One region of the Exiguobacterium sp. s125 genome, then DNA from elsewhere that is predicted to be linked to it. Evidence: riboswitches for the same ligand, from Rfam matches in the RefSeq annotation. Region 1 holds a riboswitch; each other region holds the start of a gene.
What was found. A riboswitch is a leader RNA that binds a small molecule or an ion and turns the genes downstream of it on or off. The one in region 1 is predicted to bind lysine.
Positions count from the first base shown of each region.

Region 1 (7,616 bases):
CTAAGTGTTTGAGTGGTGCCAGGGCAACGACGGATTGAATCGTCGAGCAGTTCGGATTAGCGATCAGTCGGTCGGTGCTGCTGACCGCTTCCGGATTGACTTCTGGTACGACGAGCGGAATCGTCTCTTGCATCCGGAAAGCACTTGAATTATCGACGACAAGTGTTCCGTGTTCTGCCAGCAAGGGGGCATACTGTTCACTGATTGCTCCACCGGCTGCGAATAATGCGACGTCGATCCCGTGATGGATGATGTCTTCCGATAAAGCTGTAATCGTCACGTCCGTTCCATTAAACGAAACGACTTTTCCTGCTGATCGTTCTGAAGCATACGCCGACAGTTGACCGACTGGAAAATCGAGTTCCTTCAAGACTTGTAACATCTTTTGTCCGACGGCGCCTGTCGCACCGATGACTGCTACGTGGTACATGTTCATTCCTCCTTACAGGCTAAACGCGTTCGCGATCGCCGCGACCGTTCGTTCGATATCTGCTTGTGCGATTGTATACGAGATACTGATTTCTGATGTCGTGACTTGATAAAACGTGATGTTCTCGGCACGGAACGTCGCAAATAATTTTGATGCGACGCCCGTTGCGTCACGCATTCCGATTCCGACGACCGATAACTTGGCATGCTCGTTATGACGATCGACTTTAACGGTCGGAAAACGATCGATGATATCTTTCAGTGCCTCTTCGAGAAACTCTTCTTCATCGAGTGGACAAGAGAACGAGAGGAACACGTCACTATCAAAGGTCGTTTGACTGATCATGTCGATATTGACATGGCGATTCGATAACAATTCAAAAATGTCGGCGACTGCTGAATTGGTTTGTGGAACGTGTTTGATTGAAACCGTCAAAACATTTTTCGTTACACTGACGCTCGTGACTGCTTTTTGTTCCATCGTTTCTGTTGCCTCCATGATCCAAGTCCCTCTTTCCGATTCAAGTGTTTTCCCAACAAAGATATGCACGCCGTATTTTTTCCCGAGTTCGACGCTGCGCATCTCCATTACCTTCGACCCCAGTGCACTCATTTCCATCATTTCATCATATGAAATTTGTGGAATCGGCTGTGCCGCTTGATGAATCCGCGGATCCGCCGTATAGACACCGTCGACATCCGTATAGATTTCACAGCGCTTATCAAGGACGGCCGCTAAGGCGACAGCCGTTGTGTCTGACCCACCACGACCGAGTGTTGTAACATCCCCAAGCTCGTTGACACCTTGGAATCCGGCGACGATGACGACATCATAGGTTTCGAGTTTCTTTCGTAACAAGTCCCCGTCAATTTGTTTAATCTTACTTTTCGTATGAACCCCCATCGTGCTGATTCCTGCCTGCGCACCTGTTTGTGATAAGGCTTTTACTCCGACGGAATTTAAGGCGATGCTGAGTAACGAAATCGTTTGTTCTTCGCCGATTGCGAGCAATCGATCGAGTTCACGTCGTTCAGGACGATCCGTGATTGCTTGCGCTTGTGCGATGAGCGAGTCTGTCATCTTCCCCATCGCAGAGACGACGACCACTAATTTTTCACCTTGTTCTGTCCGATTTTTTAAATAATTCGCAATTGACTGAATCTGTTCGACAGTCGCGACCGAGCTACCACCAAATTTAAGTACAGTTGTCACAATCCTATCTCCTTTGTCCCGAAACAGAAAAAAACGACGGGCCGGTAGGAGCGTTCCTACGGCCCGTCGTTATCACGATCGGACAAACGAAGACAAAGTCTTTCGTTCTTTTACGTAAGATAGCGCTCCGAAACATCGGTTTCGGCAGTACAACGGATCTTAACCGTTGTACCAGCAAATGAGAAGAAGCATCTTTCTCATTCACTTCGGCGGATTTCCCCTTTCACATCACTCAGCATGCTCGCTTCAATAAATGATGTTACTGATGTCATCCGCGCCTCTATCTGTCGGTTGTTAGTTACAGTTATAGCAAACATTTTTTGTTAAATCCAGTCATTCGCTAAAATTTTTTCATTTTTCCGTTAATCCGCGAGTTTTTTCTTCGCTTGATCGAGTTGTACAGAAACAGCAGCAAAACCTGTCCCGCCGTAACTTCCTCTTCTTGCTACTGCTTGCACCGGGTCGAGGAGCGGATAAACATCTTCCGCGATGACGGAGTGGAACGTTTGATACGTTTCAAGCGTTAAATCTTTTAAGAAACAATTCGTCTGAACACAATGGAGGACCGCTTTTCCGACGATTTCATGCGCTTCCCGGAAAGGAACACCTTTTGTGACGAGATAATCTGCTAGTTCCGTCGCATTCGAGAAGTCTTGCATTGTCGCCTTCTTGAGCGCTTCTGTCTTAAACGTTGCTGATTCGAGCATTCCCGTAAAGATTTGAACGGATTGTAAAACGGTATCTGCCGTATCGAAGACACCTTCTTTATCTTCTTGCATGTCTTTATTGTAAGCGAGCGGTAATGCTTTCATCGTCGTCAGGAACCCCATCAGGTTTCCATAGACACGCCCTGTTTTTCCGCGAATCAATTCAGCGAAGTCCGGGTTTTTCTTTTGTGGCATCATGCTCGAACCCGTTGAAAATGCATCTGACAATTCGATGAATGAAAATTCTTGCGACGCCCAGATGATGATTTCTTCACAAAAGCGTGAGAGGTGCATCATGACCGTCGAAGCAATCCCGAGATATTCAATGACGAAGTCACGGTCCGATACAGCATCGAGGCTGTTCGGATAGACGTGCTCAAATCCGAGCAGTTCCGCTGACTTGAAACGGTCAATCGGGAATGTCGTCCCGGCGAGTGCCCCAGCACCGAGCGGCGAAATCCGAATCCGTTTCAAATTATCTGTCAGACGATCTACGTCACGGTCGAACATCCAAAAATACGCGAGTAGATGGTGTGCAAGTGAAATCGGTTGTGCCCGCTGTAAGTGGGTATACCCCGGCATGACGGTTTCGATGTGTACATCCGCCTGTTCCGTAATCACCGTCTGCAAGTTGCGGAGGCTTTCGATTAAATCAAGCACATGTTGTTCCATCCATAAATGTAAATCCGTCGCAACCTGGTCATTCCGACTTCTCGCTGTATGCAACTTCCCTGCGACCGGTCCGATTTGTTCCGTCAGCAACCGTTCGAGATTCATGTGGATGTCTTCGTCAGCAAGCGAATAGACATGTGTTCCAATCGAAGCTTGTAACGTCTTGAGACCCGCTTCGATTTTTTTCCATTCCGTCTCTTCTAGGATACCTTGTTGATACAACATATTGGCATGGGCGAGACTTCCTTCTAAATCAACTGCCGCAAGCTTTTGGTCGAATGAAATCGATGCCCCAAACGCTTCAGCCTGAGCGGAAGCCCCTTCTGTAAACCGTCCGCCCCAAAGTTTCGTCATTTTGTCACGCCTTCCTGCCGATGAACACTTGCGTGTGTCGCAATCGCAAGACCGTGCAATTTAATGAATCCTTTCGCTGCTTCATGATCGAACGCATCTTCTTTCGTATACGTCGCAAGCTTCTCGTCATAAAGTGACACCGGTGACTGACGTCCTGTGACCGTCGCATTCCCTTTGTAGAGTTTGACCCGTACTTCGCCCGTGACGTCTTGTTGCGTCGCTTTTAAGAATGCTTTCAGACCTTTCGTTAACGGTGCGTGGAACAAACCGTTGTAGATTGTTTCTGCATATTGTTGACTTAAAATCGGTTTGAAGTGAGCGACGTCTTTCGTCAATGTGATGGTCTCGAGTGCGGCATGGGCTTTTAGCAAGACCGTTGCTCCCGGGCATTCATACACTTCCCGCGATTTGATTCCGACGAGACGGTTCTCGACGTGGTCAATCCGTCCGACACCATGTGCTCCGGCGATGATGTTGAGTTCTGTAATCAACTTCGCCAGTGGGTAGACTGTTCCGTTGATTGAAGTCGGAACACCCGCTTCAAAACCGATAATGACTTCTTCTGCTTGATCCGGTGCTTCTTCCGGTGCGACCGTCAGTGCATAAGCATCTTGCGGCGGTTCTGTCCAAGGGTTTTCAAGGACACCACATTCGTTACTCCGTCCCCAAAGGTTCATATCGATTGAATATGGGCTGTCGAGATTGATTGGAATCGGGACATTGTTGTCTTTTGCATAAGCGATTTCCTCTTCACGTGACCATTTCCATTCCCGTACAGGGGCGATGACTTCCAGTGAAGGATCGAGTGCTGCGACCGAAACTTCAAACCGGACTTGGTCATTTCCTTTTCCTGTACAACCATGTGCAACGGCCGTTGCGCCATGTTGATGCGCAACTTCGACGAGCTTTTCAGCAATCAGCGGGCGAGACAGTGCCGAAATCAGTGGATACGCGCCTTCGTAGTGGGCGCCGTATTGAAGTGCTGGTAAGACGAATTCATTTGCGAATTCTTCTTTGACATCAAGAACAATCGATTCGACGGCTCCGACGAGCAACGCTTTTTCTTTGATGACAGTCAAATCTTTTCCTTCGCCGACGTCCATACATAAAGCGACGACATCATAATCCTTACTCAACCATTTGATTGCCACCGATGTATCAAGTCCCCCAGAATACGCTAAAATTAATTTTTGTTTCGTCATTATTAATTCCTCCCTGATTTCGAATTCATCTGTCTGTATAAAAATTCATTATTAATTATATATATACATAGACTTTCAAAAAAAGAAACCCTTTTTACAGGATTTCTTTAAAATTTCTCAATTAAACTTTCTTTTCCATCGTTCGGTGTGGGATGCCGGCATCATCAAATTCGTCGGACATGATGTTGTATCCTAAGCCTTGATAAAAAGGAATCGCTTGAACTTGAGCACCAAGCGTCAAGATGCTCCGACCCTCTCGTCTCGCCACGCGTTCCATTGCTCGCATCAGCTCACCGCCGTAGCCTTTCCCACGTGTCGCAGCTAGCGTCGCAACACGTTCGACCTTCATCCGTTGATCGTCGTAGGGACGTGTCCGTCCTGTCGCGACAGGGCGATTTTGTTCGTCAAGGACAAGCAAGTGAATCGCTGTTTCGTCATGGGTATCATATTCAAGATTACGAGGAACCCCTTGTTCTTCGACGAAGACCCGTTCGCGAATCATTCGGACTGCTTGGTGCTGCTCTGCTGTTTTTACTTGAATCACTGTCATGTTACTTGTTCCTCCTTCAATCGTTCTATGTAAGCAACTGCATCCTCATGCGTGTTGAACATCGCCTGTGCGACGTGCTCGCTACCACCACCACGTCCATTGAACGTCTTCAAATGGACTTTGGCAAATTTCCCAAGGTGGACCGGACTTGATCCTTGCATCAATAATTTTTTAGCTGATTCGTTCCAAATGAGTCCGAGACGTCCTGCTTCCGCAATCGCTTTGACTAGTCTTTCAGAGAATGGCAATGCCTCGTCAGCATGGTTTACGAAAATCCAATCCTCCGTCGACGCCAGTAGTTTATTGAGTTCCGTACGGACATGTGCGGCTTGAACTGTTTCAATCATCCGATTCAAGCGAACGACATCTTGTTTTAATTCTTCGACGGCTTGCGGCAGCTGCTCTTTTTTAGCCGATAACAATTGAGCGGCTTCACGCAAGGCACGTCTTTCCTTCGTTAACAACTCAAATGCGCGCCCTTTCGCGACGTACATCAGTCGAATATTCCCCCGAACCCGCTCCTGCCCTGTCAAGATAATCAATTCTAAATCAGCTGTCGATTCGAGGTGTGTTCCTCCACAGGCGCTATAGTCCAGTTCACCGATTTGGACGACACGAATCTTTCCTGTCACTTGGGGTGTTTTACGTAAAGGCAGTGCGAGTGCCGCCGCCTCGTCGTACTCGTTCGCCGTAATCGGTAACGCCGATGTAATGACGTGGCGCAATCTTTTTTCAAGACGCGCTTGCAAGGCATCATTCCATTCACCTGCTTCAATATCTAGTGTCGATTCTTCAGAGCCCGTCCGAAAACTTAATGTCTTGATATTGAACTCGTCCTGCAAAATCGCTGAGATTACGTGTTGCGCCGTATGTTGTGCCGCATGATCCGTCCGAACGGCGTCATCGATGACGCCCGTAACAGTACCTTCGATTTTTTGATCAACTTGATGCCACACGATGCCGGCTTTAAGTTGAACGTCACGAACCTTCAAATCGTTTAATGTCCCTCGATCCGCCGGCTGTCCGCCACTCTCCGGATAAAAATAACTTTCTTCTAAAGCAACCCAGTATCCGTGTTCTTCTTTAACATCCGTCACGCGTGTCACGAACTTTCGGACCGCAGGATAAATTTGCTCCAGTCGCATGTCTACCCCACCTTTCTCAATCTATTCATTTGCTATTATGCCATATTTCGCCTAGTATCGTTTGTCGACTTGTCCATTTCCTAGTACACTAGATGAAAGACTATCGACCGCGAAGGGACGAAATGCCGTGATTCAGCACATCAATAAAAATTCACCACTCCCCATCTACTATCAAATTGAAGCTGCATTAAAACAACAAATCGAAGGCGGGGTGTTGCAACCCGGCGATTTAATTCCTTCTGAACGCGAATTTGCTGAAGCCCATCAAATTAGCCGGATGACCGTCCGCCAAGCCATCACGAATCTTGTCAACGCCGGCTATTTGATTCGTCAAAAAGGACGCGGCACATTCGTTGCGAATAAAAAAATCGTCATGCAATTATCTGGACTGACAAGCTTTTCGGAAGAAATGGAACATTTAGGGCTCGAACCTGCAAGCGAATTGTTGTCGTATCAGATGATTGCTGCCGAAATGACGATTGCCAATAAACTCGGAATTCGTGAAGGCGCGACCGTGTATGAATTGAAGCGACTCCGGATCGCTGATGAACAAGCGCTTGCGCTCGAGACCGTCTATATTCCGGAACAGTTGTTACCTGGATTGAATCAGGATGTTGCGACGGCGTCACTCTATGCTTTTGCTGAAGCAAGCGGACTCAACCTCGGTCGTGCAAGCCAGACGTTCGAATCACGCCTCGCGACAAAAGAAGAAGCGCAACATCTCGGACTGACGACAGCTGCGCCCGTCTTGTCGGTTGAACAATTGACTTTCCTCGCGACGGATCAACCGTTCGAGTATGTCATTTCTGCTTATCGGGGCGATCGCTATACGTTTACTGTTGAAATGGAACGCCGCCGCTAATGTTTAATATCACAAAAAGACCCTGCCGCAAAAGCCGGCAGGGTCTTTTAAATCGTTATCGAGAATCAAACTTACACTTATTGAATCGTCGAATCGGTTTCTGTCGTTTGGTCCGTTTCCGCCGGTAACTCTGTTTCCTCTTTAATCGGCGCAACTTCTTGCCCCTGCATGGCTTGCGCTAAATTATTTTTGACGAGTTCTAATTGATTCGGATCCAGATGGTACTCCCATTTCCCACTGATTCCGATATAGCCTTCTCCAGCAAGCTGGTATTCCGTCGTATTTTGTAAAGCTGTCGTGTAGTCCGCGAGGCGCGTGTAGTCATTTGGACCTAAGTTTGTCTCAACATTATCTCCGACTGCGTTCAAAATATCACGGTATGCACCGAGTGAGCGGAAGCTTGCGGCTTCTTTTGCAACGGCTTGGATGACTTGCATTTGCTTTTGTCCACGACCGATGTCACCGAGTGGATCATCATGTCG
Region 1 is NZ_JACSMI010000004.1:42,021-49,636, reverse strand. It holds gene KNQ05_RS11170 (aspartate-semialdehyde dehydrogenase) at 1-430, opposite strand, end outside; gene KNQ05_RS11165 (aspartate kinase) at 443-1,642, opposite strand; lysine riboswitch at 1,755-1,933, opposite strand; gene argH (argininosuccinate lyase) at 2,005-3,375, opposite strand; gene KNQ05_RS11155 (argininosuccinate synthase) at 3,372-4,577, opposite strand; gene KNQ05_RS11150 (GNAT family N-acetyltransferase) at 4,699-5,127, opposite strand; gene KNQ05_RS11145 (alanine--tRNA ligase-related protein) at 5,124-6,272, opposite strand; gene phnF (phosphonate metabolism transcriptional regulator PhnF) at 6,400-7,134, shown strand; gene KNQ05_RS11135 (LCP family protein) at 7,212-7,616, opposite strand, start outside.

Region 2 (7,616 bases), on a different contig from region 1:
TCATCTTGTCATATTTTTTCCGTCGAGCCGTTTCATCGAGTCCTCGCACTTTATCATCATAAAAATCCAATACTTTGGCAATCGTCATCTGTCGAATGTCATCATAAACTGCTGTAAACAAAACATGACCTCCTTTCGATTCTAAAAAAGGCAGCCAAAACGAATTCGTTTTGCTGCCTTACGATTTGACTTACTCGAAGTGTTTTTTATATTCCCCATATCCGGCAGAGTCAAGCTCTTCTACCGGAATAAATCGAAGAGCAGCGGAATTGATGCAGTAACGCAGACCACCGAGCTCTTTTGGACCATCATCAAAGATATGACCGAGGTGACTATCGGCATCAGCTGAACGAACTTCTGTCCGCGTCATGCCGTGCGTCGTATCAAGATTTACTTCCATCTTGTCTTCTGCGATCGGCTTCGCGAAACTCGGCCATCCGCAACTTGAGTTGAACTTGTCTTTTGACGTGAAGAGTGGCGTTCCATCGACGATATCGACATACAGCCCCGGACGTTCTTCATCCCAGTATTCATTTCGGAAGGCCGGTTCTGTCCCGCTCTCCTGTGTCACTTTATACTGGATGGGTGTTAAGCGTTGTTTCAATTCCTGTTCCTTACCGTGATCTTTCCAAGCTTCTTTGACGAACTTGGCACGACCCGATCCGACACTATACATTTGATAGCGGAACGGATTTTTTTTGTAGTAGTCCTGATGATATTCTTCCGCCGGCCAAAATGGTGCTGCCGGACGGATGTCGACGGCAACCGGTTTTGAAAAACGACCAGAAGCATCAAGCGCTGCTTTTGATTGTTCCGCCGCTTGCTTTTGCGCTTCATCAACATAAAAAATAGCGGGTTCGTACGATTGACCTCGGTCATTAAACTGACCGCCACCGTCAGTTGGATCAATTTGACGCCAAAATACTTCAAGTAATTCTTCATATGTGATGACAGACGGATCATACGTCACCTCGACTGCTTCGAGATGTCCCGTCGTCTCAGAACAAACTTCTTTATAGGTCGGGTTTTCTGTATGACCACCGGTGTAGCCGGAAATCACCTGGTCGACACCATCATACTTATGAAACGGTTTGACCATACACCAGAAACAACCACCTGCAAATATTGCTTTTGCCATCTATCTTCCCCTCCTCTTTCTATCTCTCTAGTCTACTGCTTTTTAAAGCATGCCCCTACTATCTTGCTCACTCAATCTTCTGGATTTGCCTTCAGGCGTCGCATGACAAAATAAATCGCTGCAAAAACTAAAATCAATCCGCCGAGCGAATACCAAATGTTGTTCATGCGATAAATCATTTGATAAATCGCTAATGTAATCAATAAAATCGCAATCGGGATGAATGCCCGTTTAAAGTGGTACCAGTAGTTCACGATGCTCGCCTCCATTTTTCTTTAATCTTAATCGATTTGAGCCGTCAACTGTGAACTTATTCCGCTCGTTTGTACTCTTCCTCGAGATAAGTCGTATACCGCGTATGCCACGACTTCAAGGCAAAGCGCCAGAGAAAGACCGTCCCGACAAGCAAGACAAGCGTGATTGGCCAGAACCAGCCTGAAACGATACCATCCGGATAGGCGAGTCCTATTTTCGAGAAGAGGACATACATCAAGATGATACTCGACACGAGTAAGACCGAGACAGGCATCGCATATTTCCACGGCGTCATCCCCGTCGTACGTACCGGTCGACGACGATTCACCTGCATAACAGGACGATATTTTCCCATGAACCACATGAACAGCACTTCGATCACCAATAAAATACCATAGCCATGGATAAAGCTGATTCCGTGATCGATTCCGAACAACTGTCTGAGTCCGAAAACAAAGAAGTAATAGGCAATGACATGAAAAACAATGACGATTTTGGCAGCAATCGGTGGAATCGTCCGCACGAGCATTCCCATCATGACGATGACGAGAATCGGAATGTTGAAAAATCCTGTGAACTGACGAATCAACGTCCAAAGACCGTCTGGTGCATACATTAAGAATGGAGCGACGACAAATGAAATCAAGGCAACGATCGTTCCGAAGATTTTACTGACACGAATCAACTGCCGATCGGTCGCTTCTTTCGCAAAGACCGGGCGATAAATGTCGAGTACGAACAACGTCGCGATACTATTTAAGAGTGAGTTGAATGAACTAAAGACTGCTCCCAGCAAGACGGCCAAGAAAAATCCCATCAATGAGACAGGGAGCAACTCCGTGATTAATTTCGGATAGGCCAAATCTCCACTTGCTAGATTATCTCCATACAAATGGTACGCAATCACACCCGGAATCAACATGAATACCGGGACGAGTAGTTTCAGGAAGCCTGTCATCAAGACACCCTTTTGTCCCTCTTTTAAGTCCTTTGCTCCAAGCACGCGCTGAATCACATATTGATTGAGTGACCAATAGAAGAGATTCGCAAACAGAATCCCTGTAAAAATCGAAAAGAACGGAACGGCGTCGGTTGACGACCCAATCGCATTCAATTTTTCAGGGTGTGTCGTTGCGAGACGCTTCATTCCGTCGACCATGTTTCCGTCCCCGAGTGCAAAAAAACCAAGAATCGGAACGAGGAAACCGATGATGACAAGGCCGACTCCATTTAATGTATCGGAGACGGCGACAGCCCGTAGTCCTCCGAAAATTGCATAGATGGCCCCGATGATCCCGACAACCCAAATGACGAGCCACAGCGACTGCGTATAACTCAATCCAAATAACTCCGGTACGTTAAACAGCTGTAAGACGGCAATCCCGCCGGAGTAAAGCATCGATGGAATCGTCACGCACATGTAGCCAAGTAAGAATAAGAGCACCGTCATCCGCCGGACCGTTTCATCATAGCGCTGACTTAAAAATTCAGGTAACGTCGAAATCCCCATCCCCAAAAACTTAGGCAACAGGTAGATCGCCATGATGATGGCAGCAAACCCTGCCGTGACTTCCCACGCCATGCTCGACATATTCCCCATGAACGACTGACCGTTCAAACCAATCAGTTGTTCTGCCGAAAGGTTGGTCAGAAGCAAGGAACCGGCAATAAAGATTCCGCTTAGTCCACGTCCTGCCAAAAAATATTCGTCAACTCCCTGTTCCTTGCCTCGTGTCATGCGATAGGATACATAAGCAACGAGCGCCATGAAGAACGCGGCCGAACCCAGTGTCAAAATCAATTCATATGTACTCATTTCACACTTCCTCCATCTCAATCGTTTTAGTAGGTTTACCGTAAAGAATTTATTCCTTATTTTTACTTTATTGAAACAATATTTTTAGATAAAAATAAAATTATTAAAAAGAAATAATCCAATTACGGATTGACATACTTGCAGGGACATATCATGGAAAGAAACTAAAAAAACCTTTCGGAAAACCACTCGGTTCTTTTATACACAAATAACCCTCTCGCAAGTGAGAGGGTTTTTGTGTGTAGACAAACTATTAAGAAGCGTAAACATGCGATAACGAGAGACAATCCGTCACGATACTACCTAAAAAGCGTCATGTTTCGTTGACTCCTAAGGGAAAAGTGCGTTTTCAACGCACTGTCAGAGGCAGGCAAGACCCTACTCATTGTCCGTTAGGATCAAGGAGCAACGGCTTGCGCCTCGCCCGAGGAAAGCAACGAAAAAAGACGCTTGATCTCCCGATTCCCGATAACACTTTGCTTATAGTCTGACCTCTCGTAAGCGAGAGGGTCCTTTAGCTTATACTATTATTTTTTCGGATGCTTCGGAAACTCCATCTCATCATACCGGACAACCGATGTCCGGTGTTTGACTTTATGTCCGAGCCAAAAGACCAAGAATAACGGAATTCCGATATACGTTGCTGCAATCCCAACCCAGTCGATTTGATCAGCGAGGAACGCGGCATAGTTTTGCCCAACGATAACGAGGAAACATAGGCCAAATGCGAATAGCGGACCAAACGGGAACGCCGGTGCAACGTACGGTAAGTCACGTAACGCATGCCCTTGGGCGACGAAACCTTTTCGGAAACGGTAATGGCTGATCGCGATCCCGAGCCACGCGATAAATCCTGTCATTCCGGAAGCATTCAGTAACCAAAGATAAACTTGTCCGCCGAACATCGATGTCAAGAAACAAAGTGCACCAATTGTCCCTGTCGCGAGTAACGCATTCCGCGGCACACCGTTTTTTGAGACTTTCGCAAACAGTTTCGGTGCATCACCTTGTCGTGCCAGTGTGTAGAGCATCCGGGTTGAAGCATACATCCCGGAGTTCCCGGCAGACAAGACGGACGTCAAGATGACCGCATTCATCAATGCTGCTGCAAACACGAGTCCTGCTTTTTCGAAGACGAGTGTGAACGGACTGACGGCAACATCCGTAATATCATTTGAGACAAGGCTCGGACTTGTGTATGGAATCAACATTCCGATGACGAAGATCGCAAATACATAAAATAATAAAATGCGCCAAAACACCTGTTTAACTGCTTTCGGGACATTTTTTTCCGGATCTTCCGACTCACCTGCTGCGATTCCGACGAGCTCCGTCCCTTGAAAGCTAAAACCTGCGACAAGAATGATACCGATGACAGCTGGAATCCCTCCGACAAACGGTGCATCACCTAAGCCAAAGTTTTTGAAGCCTGCTGGTGGCTCCGAAGTAAAGATACCAAAAATCATCGCGACTCCTACACCAAGAAACACGATGACCGTGACGACTTTAATCATCGCAAACCAGTACTCGGCTTCACCGAATCCTTTGACCGAAAAATAATTTAATCCAATCATTAAAAGTAAAAACAGCGCGCTAAAATAGACGCCCGGAATGTTCGGGAACCAGTAATGCATGACGATTTGTGCTGCGACGAGCTCGACGGCAATCGTGACGGCCCAGTTGTACCAGTAGTTCCATCCTAAGGCGAACCCGAATGAAGGGTCGACGAACTTCGTCCCGTACGTCGAGAACGATCCTGCGACCGGCATATAGGCGGCCATCTCCCCAAGGCTCGTCATCAAGAAGTAGACCATCAATCCGACGATTGTATAAGAAAGTAACGCACCGCCCGGTCCTGCCGCTGCAACAGAGGCACCTGACGCGATGAATAAACCGGTCCCAATCGCTCCGCCAATTGCAATCATCGACATATGCCGGGCTTGAAGCCCTCGTTGTAGCCCTTCTGCTGTGGAATCGAGGGGTTGTTGTTGCTGTTGTAAATTGTTCATGTCTGTCGCTTCTCTCTTTTTATAATTTTTGAGAGGGCGTAAAAAAGCGCCCTCACCTTCCAAGAGGAAGATGAGAACGCAACATATCGATGATGCGTCTCATTCTACCGTCGTGAAAGATAGCTCCCCATAAACCGCAAACGGTTCATGACAGTATTAGACCTGTTTGATCTAATCCCAATCGCTGACTTTCAAAGTAGTCTACGATTTCGGCAATTCTTCCTTTTGAGCTATTTCATCTGCCGCTTGACGACATCCGTAACCCGACTCATAAGAATCGCAACCTCCATCCCACTGGTTGAGTGAGAACTAATTAAGTTGATTTACTAATTCATTACTTCGACATAGTACATAATATGTTTCTTGTTTGTCAATTTATATTTTTGAATCCTACCGTGCTCATAGTAAAATTCCGATATTTTTAGTACACTAAATGGTAGAAGGTAGTACAGAAAGGATGTTGCTCAGATGGGACAAGAACAACATGACCAATTGACATATCGATTAGAAGAACAAATGCGCGTGATTCTCCGGACGTTGCGCCGTGAGTTGAATCAACTGTTTGAAGGTACTGCAACGCGAAGTGAATTCTTCATCTTACGTAGCTTATCTGAAAACGGCCCCCAGCGTCCGACATTACTCGCGGAACAGTTCGAACTTGCGACAAGTCAGGTCACCGCTTTGACAGATAAACTTTATAAGACCGGTTTTGTGACACGGACACGTTCGACGGAAGATCGTCGTTCAATCGTCCTTGCCTTGACTGACGAGGGAGAGGCCGCTTTTCGGAATCTCGAAGTCGTCCGTCGCAAATATCTTCAGGAGCGATTCGGCACTTTGTCTGAAGAGGAACTGAACGTGATGATCCATGTATTTGATAAAATCCTCGCGACAATGGATGAAGAAGTCGTCTCATCCAATTAATAAATTAAAAATCAAGAGAAGGACAGAGGTTTTATTCTGTTTTTCTTTTTTTATTCTAAACATTCAGACCTCCTATACCGTTAGTAGAACGAGTATACTCAAAGTATATAATTGGAAGTATACTGCAGGGGGAGTTGGGAGGATTTGTTGTCTATTATGAATAACTTCATCATAAATTTTTGTCTCTTATTCACGACGATCACGCTTTTATTTTTACCTTTTCGAAATCAACCAAGAATTACACCAAAATCAAAGCTTGAATCACGCCTTATTTTAGGTTGTGTAGCTGGTGCAATTGCTGTACTCCTCATGTTCAACAGCATTCAAATTGATATTGCCCGGATTGACTTACGTATCATTCCTGTCGCGATTGCCACATTATTTGGCGGATTGCCTAGTGCCTTCATCACGGGAGTCATGATTATCGGAACGCGTTTTTTAATTACACCTGCTGATCAAATCGAAGGAGCGATTCTCGCTTCCGTCATCATGATTTTATTCATTTTGACAATTGGCATAGCACGCAGATTTTTACGTAATACATTGCTGACTTTTGAATTAATGATCGGAATCGGTATTCTCTATTCGTTACCAGCTATCTATGCACTGACAAACAGTTGGGAAACGTTTTTCAAAGTATCGGTTACGTACATTTTCTTTAATTTATTAGCCGGCCTCGTCACCTATCGCTTATTAGCCGAACTGCGACGACATTTTGAAAATATCCAGTACCAGCAAAAACTTGCGATGACCGACGCCTTGACGGGTCTCGCTAATCGCCGACGTCTGGACGACTCCCTATCACTCGTCGGATCGGATGACGATGGATATTCACTTATCCTGATCGATATCGATTTCTTCAAACACGTTAACGATACATATGGTCATGATGCCGGCGACGATGTGTTGCGGCAACTCGGAACGACACTTGCCTCTATTGTACGTCCGGATGATTTAGTCGGTCGGTACGGTGGAGAAGAATTTTTGATCATTTTACCGAACACATCATTGAAGGATGCGAAAAAAATCTCTGAATTAGCGCGGACGACAGTCGCCCGTAACCTGTTCCCGACTGCACATGTACCTGATTTGAAGATTACGATTTCGTTAGGAATTGCCCATTCGGGTGGATCCCATACATCACTCGAAGCATTGCAACAAGCGGATAAAGCACTCTATGCTTCAAAAGAGCACGGACGTAACCAAAGTACGATTTATACGAAACAGCTGGAATTCCGTCAAGCGTAATCTAACGTTATATCCGACTAGCACAAAAAGTGCCATTCCCTCACATCGGAATGGCACTTTTTAGTTCATTTTTTAGACAGTCCCAGGGCCTGTCTGAGGAAAACCAATACTTTCAACTGTTCCGAAGACGATCATCTGACTAAGCTGATTTGCCATATACTCGGAGGAATACGGACGATCATTTCGTAACCACGACATCAAGAGCCCGAGTTGACCACCAATGACG
Region 2 is NZ_JACSMI010000006.1:56,342-63,957, reverse strand. It holds gene KNQ05_RS13115 (DUF2252 domain-containing protein) at 1-121, opposite strand, end outside; gene msrA (peptide-methionine (S)-S-oxide reductase MsrA) at 191-1,138, opposite strand; gene KNQ05_RS13105 (hypothetical protein) at 1,210-1,392, opposite strand; gene KNQ05_RS13100 (solute:sodium symporter family transporter) at 1,449-3,209, opposite strand; gene KNQ05_RS13095 (amino acid permease) at 3,737-5,218, opposite strand; lysine riboswitch at 5,331-5,515, opposite strand; gene KNQ05_RS13090 (MarR family winged helix-turn-helix transcriptional regulator) at 5,687-6,142, shown strand; gene KNQ05_RS13085 (GGDEF domain-containing protein) at 6,299-7,390, shown strand; gene KNQ05_RS13080 (TetR/AcrR family transcriptional regulator) at 7,463-7,616, opposite strand, start outside.
Region 2: linked by a shared signal. The riboswitch ahead of KNQ05_RS13095 (amino acid permease) and the one ahead of KNQ05_RS11165 (aspartate kinase) in region 1 are both predicted to bind lysine.

Region 3 (7,616 bases), on a different contig from region 1:
GATTTGCTTCAACTGTTTTGAGCGCATGAAAAGGAGGATTGCGACGACGACAGCCAGTGTCGAACCGGAACCACCAATTCCAACTGTATAAATTTCAATGAATTGTTTACTGATGATATTCGGGAGTTCTCCATTCGCCGTATAGGCGTTTAAGTTTTCAAGTGACAAAGTGTTCCAGATCGGATCCATGACCGAATTGACGATAACTTGACCATGCAGGCCGAAAAACCAAAACAATTGAACAAAAAAGATCGCGATTAATGTCGGAACCAAACCGTTCCCAAGATTCACGAGTGGTTTTTGAACTAAATTAAAGATTAAATCGTGGAGATTCGTGTCTAAAAGCGAGGTGATAGCGATGTTAATGCCAAGGAAAATGGAAAGTGTCAAAAGTGCAGGCACAAGAGCTGAAAATGACTTAGCCACAGCAGTCGGCACACCAGCCGGCATTTTAATCGTCCAGTTTTTTTGAACGACAAATCGATAAATTTCTCCTGCTAAGAACCCTGTCATCATTGCAAGGAACATGCCTTTTGCACCGAGACGGTCAAGTGGAATGACATTTCCGACAGGATCAGCAACATTTTCGACTGCTACAAAGAAAGGTGTTAAAAGTAAAAAAGAAACAAGGGCGATTACACCACCAAAAACAGCTTCTACATCATAGCTTTTCGAAAGATAATATCCGATACCGAAGACGACGAATAGTGACATGATTCCCATCGTCGCCGAGGGGGCGTTTCCTAATGAAGTTTTAAAAGCATCCAATACTCCAGGCGACATAAATTTATCTAAGAATGGTAAATTCGCAATAACAACGATTAATGAACCGAACATCGTAATCGGAAAAGCGAGCATGAACGCGTCACGTAACGTCTGAAGATAGCGGCTATTGTTTAAATATGCCGCAATCGGCATCAGAAAACGACTCAACAAATCGAACCACTTACTATTACCAGCCATTTCAATCCCTCCTCTTATTTTTGAGAAAATTTATGTTCCATCATTTCAACTAATCCTGACGTCAAATCAAGCATCGTTTGTGTCGACATCAAATGATCTTCTGCATGCAAAAGCAGTAAAGACAATGTCGTCGGCTCACCGCTCGCTTCTTTTTGGACTTGACCGAAATGAATCTGGTGCGCTTCTTTCAACTGTTCTCGGGCATCTGTTAATAACCGCTCAAATGCCTCAAATGATTCTTCCTTGTACACTTCGATTGCTTCACGAATCGTACTTCGCGCATTTCCACTATGCAAAATCATCATGAATGCTACTTGTTCCATCGTCTGTTCATTTGTTTTCATTTCTTCACCCCATCAACTTAACGGCTTGTTCATAGGCCGCTTTTCCGTCGGCCATTCCGTACGCCATCATATCGATGACTTCTACTGGTTTATCTGTCGCTTGTTGAAATTTTGATAATAAAAAGCGCATTTGTGGACCAATCAATACAACATCTGCTCCATCCATTTCTTTTAAAGCCTGGTCTTGACCGACTGCCCAAATTGTCGCCTCTTCACCAAGTGATTGGGCATGTTCCTGCATCTTAGTGACGAGAATACTCGTCGACATTCCTGAACTACACGCCAACATGATTTTTTTCATTTCAACCATTCCTCCCGCGTTTTGGAATCGCTTACAACTTTGATTATACGGATTTTAACATTCATGTCTATACTTGATTTTTATTTTGTTTATTTTTATTTTTAAAAAGTGTAGTGTTGTAATCGAAAACAACTTGGAGGAGGAACAATCATGGAAGAACTGATTTGTTTTGAGCCGATTTTACAGGAGCGGATATGGGGTGGATGTAAGCTTGGTGCATATGGATTTGATACGTTAGGCAAACAAAACATCGGTGAAGCTTGGACCTTGGCTGATCACCAAAACGGGCAAACCAAGGTGAATGCCGGACGTTTTTCCGGTGATGCACTACGGGATTTATGGTCAAATCACCCTGAAATTTTCGGGATGGACACAACGGAAGCTTTTCCTTTACTCATTAAGTGGATTGACGCTGCGGATGATTTGTCCGTTCAAGTCCATCCTGACAATCATGACGCCTGTCGCCTAGAAGGACAGCCTTACGGGAAAAATGAATGTTGGTATATCGTCGATTGTCCGGCAGACGCCACCATTATTTATGGGCATGACTTCAAAACAAAAGCTGATTTGTTGCGCGCTGTCCGTGAAGACGATTTAACTTCCGGCTTGATTAATTTGCCTGTTTCACCCGGCGATTTTTTTTACGTTCCAGCAGGTACTGTTCATGCTTTAACCGAAGGGTGTCTTGTCATCGAAATCCAGCAGAATTCTGATACCACGTATCGGTTGTACGATTACGATCGAATTGACCATTCGACCAACAAACCGCGTCAACTCCACCTTAAAGAAGCACTCGAAGTCATTCAATTTCCTCATTTCCAGTACGAGGAGCCTTATGTACCGACCTCTTTTTGTTCAAGATTACTGACAACCAACGCCTATTTTTTTGTCGAGGAATGGGCCATCCATGACATGATTACGATTGCACCACGAACTTCCTTCCAAGTCATCACTATCATCAGTGGCACGCTGATCATCAACCAATTGCGTTATACCGCCGGAGACACGGTTCTGATTCCGGCAAAAGTAACTTGTACCGTTTCTGGAAAGGGGAAACTTCTATTGACTGGTCCAAATCCAACACCGAAACAACGACTTCTCATCGGAATTGATCTTGGTGGGACTCACACGCGTGTTGCCGCAATCAATCAGCACCATGTCGTAAAACAATATCGATTTTTGACAGAGGCGGCTGCTGGCCCGGACTATACAATTAAACATTTAAGACAAGCCATCCAAAAGCTACTTGAAGAATTTGAAGTCGAACGAATTGGTATCGCAGCGCCTGGTCCGCTTGATGCAGCAACGGGTCGGCTATTGTCACCTCCGAACCTGCCGGGTTGGGACGATGTAAATTTAGTTCGCCCGTTAGAAGAGTTCTTCAACATCCCGGTTTCCCTTGAAAATGATGCAAATGCCGCCGCGCTCGGCGAAGCATTGTTCGGGGCAGGACAAGACTATACATCCATCTATTACATGACAGTCAGTACAGGAATCGGTGGTGGATATGTCTATCAAAAGACGTTGATTCGAGGCGCACACGGATATGCTGGTGAAATCGGAAATACGATCATCGATGCTTCTGGACCGGAACATCACGTCTTGAACAAAGGCTCACTCGAAGGATTAGCAAGCGGTACGGCTCTTCAGACGCGGGCTGATTCATTAAATGAATCTTCTATTGCACAACTTCTTGGCAATACACAGGAAAGGCTTCGTTTCGTAAATCATTTAGCAACAGGCGTAGCGAACATCATTCACACACTTGATCCGGAAGCCGTCATCATCGGTGGCGGTGTTACGGCTTCCGCCGATTTATTTTGGGAAGAGCTCTTACAAGCCGTCAATGCCCGTCTCTACCCGACGTTACGTCAAAAAACAATCATTCGCTTAGCTGCATTGGAAGGAAATGCCGGTGTCATCGGTGCTGCCCATTTAAATCGGATGAACGCCGAATAACTTCATTGTTCCTTTTGAACAGACTTTACTACTTTTTTTAAAAACAGACTTGAAACTTTTTTCTGAAATATGATAAGGTTTTCTTATTAAAAGAATATGACTATTCTATCGATGAGGTAGAGGCGCGGTCTTAATGAGTATTTGATCTGAGGATGACAACGAGGACGATCAAGGAAAGGTAATGCTGCCGAAGTATCGTCAAGTGTCTGACTTGATGGTACTGGTCGAATTGGGAAATACCCGTTCGATTGCCATACGTGTTTTGTATGGAGCGCTCCAATTCGGCTAAGAAAGACGCATCCAGCAAGGGTGTCGGCTTTGTTGCCGGTGCCCTTGCTTTTTTATATGCAATGGGTCTCATCTTCTAAAAAAAGAGGAGGAACCACACAATGGTCAATTATTCAGATTCAATCGTTGCGCTCATTCCAGCTGTCATTGCAATCGCACTTGCAATCGTGACGCGCAAAGTCGTTATTTCACTTGGTGTCGGTATTTTGATTGGTGCTTTATTGCTGCATAGCCTTAATCCAATCGATACGGTCGTCTATCTCGGCAAAAACATCTTTAGTCTATTTTGGGCGGATGGGGCGTTAAATGAATGGAACGTCTTATTACTCATCTTCTTACTATTACTCGGTGTTCTATCGACGCTTATCCAAACATCGGGCGGTGCACATGCCTTCGGTGAATGGGCAACAACACACGTCAAGACAGCGCGCGGCGCTCGCCTCGCAGCATTTGGTTTAGGTATTTTAATCTTCATCGATGATTACTTCAACAGTCTTGCTGTCGGGAATGTCAGTCGTCCGTTAACGGACCGTCGTGGCGTCTCGCGTGCAAAACTTGCTTATATTATTGACTCGACGGCTGCTCCAGTCTGTGTCATCAGCCCGCTTTCAAGTTGGGGAGCGTTCATCATCTCAATCATCGCGGGTATCTTGACGACACATTCGATTACGGAGTATTCCGCATTCAGTGCTTTCATGATGATCGTGCCACTCAACTTCTATGCGATTTTCGCTCTATTGCTGACGCTTTACATCGCGTACACAGGGATTGCGGTCGGACCGATGCGGACGCATGAACTTCGTGCATTAAAAGGTGAACTTTTCGACGCAAGTAAAGGAACACCGATGGGGATGGCAGAGGAAGTCAAAGAACACGAAGGTGGAAAAGTACGTGACCTCGTCGTTCCGATTATCGTTCTCGTCATTGCAACGGTTTCCGCATTACTCTTTACCGGTGCTCAGGCACTCGCTGCTGACAATCGTGCATTTACGTTGATTGGTGCATTTGAAGCGACAGACGTAACACGTTCACTCGTTGCTGGTGTCGTCATCAGTTTAGTCGTTGCTTTCCTGATGTTGATTGGTCGGAAAATCCCGGCGCGCGAATACGGACACAGCATCTGGGCTGGGATGAAATCCATGTGGCCTGCTGTCGTCATCTTATTATTCGCTTGGACAATCATCGCTGTTATCGGTGACATGAAAACAGGTGAGTACTTAGCAAGCTTCGTCAGTAAGTCGATTTCTGCTTCGTACCTCCCCTTCTTATTGTTCTTGATTGCAAGCTTAATGGCATTCTCGACAGGTACAAGTTGGGGAACATTCGGTATCATGCTGCCGATCGGTGCTGACCTCATCATGGCGGTCGAACCGAATCTCTTACTTCCGACGCTCGCTGCCGTTCTTGCCGGATCCGTCTTCGGAGACCACTGTTCACCAATTTCCGATACGACGATTCTCAGTTCGACAGGTGCCGGTTCGCATCATATCGATCACGTCACGACACAACTTCCGTATGCGTTGGTTGGTGCAGCGACATCGGCAGTCGGCTACCTTGTGCTCGGTTTAACCGATTCATCAATCATCGGCTTCATCGGTGCACTTATCGCCTTCTTACTCGCACTCGTCGTCCTGAATGTCGTCTCGAAACGCGGCAAAGTACCAACTGAACTTCGCGCTGAATAATAAAAAAATAACGCTCAGCTTAGCCGAGACGAGAAAAAAAGAAGGGATTGCCATCTACCGTGATGTGCAATCCCTTTTTTAAGTTGTAGACAACATGGTATGGAGAAATAAAAAGCGTCTTTTTTTCGTTGCTTTCCTCGGGCGAGGCGCAAGCCGTTGCTCCTTGATCCTCACGGACAACGAGCAGGGTCTTGCCTGCCTCTGAAAGTGCGTTAAAAACGCACTTTTCCCCGTAGGAGTCAACGAAACGTGATGCTTTTTAGGTAATACCGTGAGAGAAATACAGGAAAGCACGAACGAATTGCAATTCGATATCGCATGTTCACGCTTCATAAGCGTTTGTCTACACGCTGAAGCGATCATTCTTACACCATCAAGGCACACACTTCATTTGCAAACGCAACTGGATCTTCGATTGGCAAGCCTTCCATGAGCAACGCTTGTTGGTACATTAATTTCGTATAGCGTTCAAATTTCGTACGGTCTTCTTTAAAGGCCGTTTCAATGGCTTGGAAGACGTCATGCGACGTGTTCAACTCTAAAATTTTCACGGCTGAAACATCTTGGTTGTTCGGCATCGATTTAAGAATTTTCTCCATTTCAATCGAAACGGCACCATCCGTCGCGAAGCAGACCGGATGTGATTTTAAGCGTGAAGAAGCTTTGACTTCTTTGACTTGCCCAGCAAGCACTTCTTGCATCGCTGTAAACATCTCGACTTGTGTTTCGGTCGTTTCTGCTTGATCCGCTTGCTCGATGCCAAGATCACTGCTCGTAACCGATTTAAATTCTTTTCCTTCATAGTTGAGCAACATTTGAATCGCGAACTCATCGATTTCTTCCGTAAAGTACAGAATGTCGAACCCTTTGTCTTTGACAAGCTCCGACTGTGGCAACTTATCTAAACGGTCCGTACTTTCCCCTGAAGCATAGTAAATGTATTTTTGATCTTCCGGCATCGCCGCGACGTATTCAGCGAGCGTGACCAGCTTCTTCTCTTTTGCCGAGTGGAACAGGACAAGATCTTTGACCGTCTCTTTATGCATGCCGTAATCATTGTAGATTCCAAACTTCAATTGACGACCAAAGGCTTGATAAAAGGCTTCATACTTCTCGCGATCGTCACGAAGCAGTCCTTCAAGTTGCGTCTTAATCTTACTTTGAATGTTTTTTGCAATCAATTTGAGTTGGCGGTCGTGCTGCAACAACTCACGTGAAATATTGAGTGACAAGTCTTCCGAGTCGACCATCCCTTTGACGAAGCTAAAGTGGTCCGGCAAGAGGTCACTGCATTTTTCCATGATCAAGACGCCGTTCGCATACAGTTCAAGCCCTTTCTCGAACTCTTTCGAATAATAGTCGAAGGACGGTTGCTCCGGAATGAATAAAATCGATTGATAACGGACGGCACCATCTGCACTGATATGGATGTGCTTGACTGGTGTATCAAATCCATATCGTTTTTCTTGATAGAAGTTCGTGTAATCCTCGTCCGTCAACTCCCGTTTATTTTTCCGCCAAATCGGCACCATGCTGTTGATTGTCTTGACGACCTTCACTTCTTCCATCTCGTCCGATCCTTCAATCGGTTGACGTTCCGTCTCTTCCATCTCAATCGGATAGCGGATGAAGTCGGAATACTTTTTGACGATCGTCCGCAAACGATGCGTATCTAAATACTCATCATAATTTTCATCTTCTTCGTTCGCTTTGATGTGCAGCGTGATTTCCGTCCCGACTGTAGCTTTTTCGACTTCTTCAATCGTATAACCGTCGACACCGTGCGACTCCCACTTGTACGCTGTTTCGCTACCGAATGGTTTCGTGATGACCGTGACCACATCCGCGACCATGAATGCCGAATAAAAGCCGACACCGAACTGTCCGATGATGTCGTGTCCGTCTTGCGCGGCATTCTCCGCCTTAAAGGCAAGTGACCCACTCTTCGCGATTGTTCCGAGATTCGCTTCGAGCTCCTCTTTTGTCATCCCGATTCCCGTATCACGAATGACGAGCTGTCGTGTCGTTTGATTCGGTTCAATCGTAATCTTATAGGCATCCTTTTCGAACGTCATC
Region 3 is NZ_JACSMI010000003.1:175,574-183,189, forward strand. It holds gene celB (PTS cellobiose transporter subunit IIC) at 1-963, opposite strand, end outside; gene KNQ05_RS10565 (PTS sugar transporter subunit IIA) at 978-1,307, opposite strand; gene KNQ05_RS10570 (PTS sugar transporter subunit IIB) at 1,312-1,608, opposite strand; gene KNQ05_RS10575 (type I phosphomannose isomerase catalytic subunit) at 1,759-3,567, shown strand; lysine riboswitch at 3,677-3,852, shown strand; gene KNQ05_RS10580 (Na+/H+ antiporter NhaC family protein) at 3,957-5,540, shown strand; gene htpG (molecular chaperone HtpG) at 5,906-7,616, opposite strand, start outside.
Region 3: linked by a shared signal. The riboswitch ahead of KNQ05_RS10580 (Na+/H+ antiporter NhaC family protein) and the one ahead of KNQ05_RS11165 (aspartate kinase) in region 1 are both predicted to bind lysine.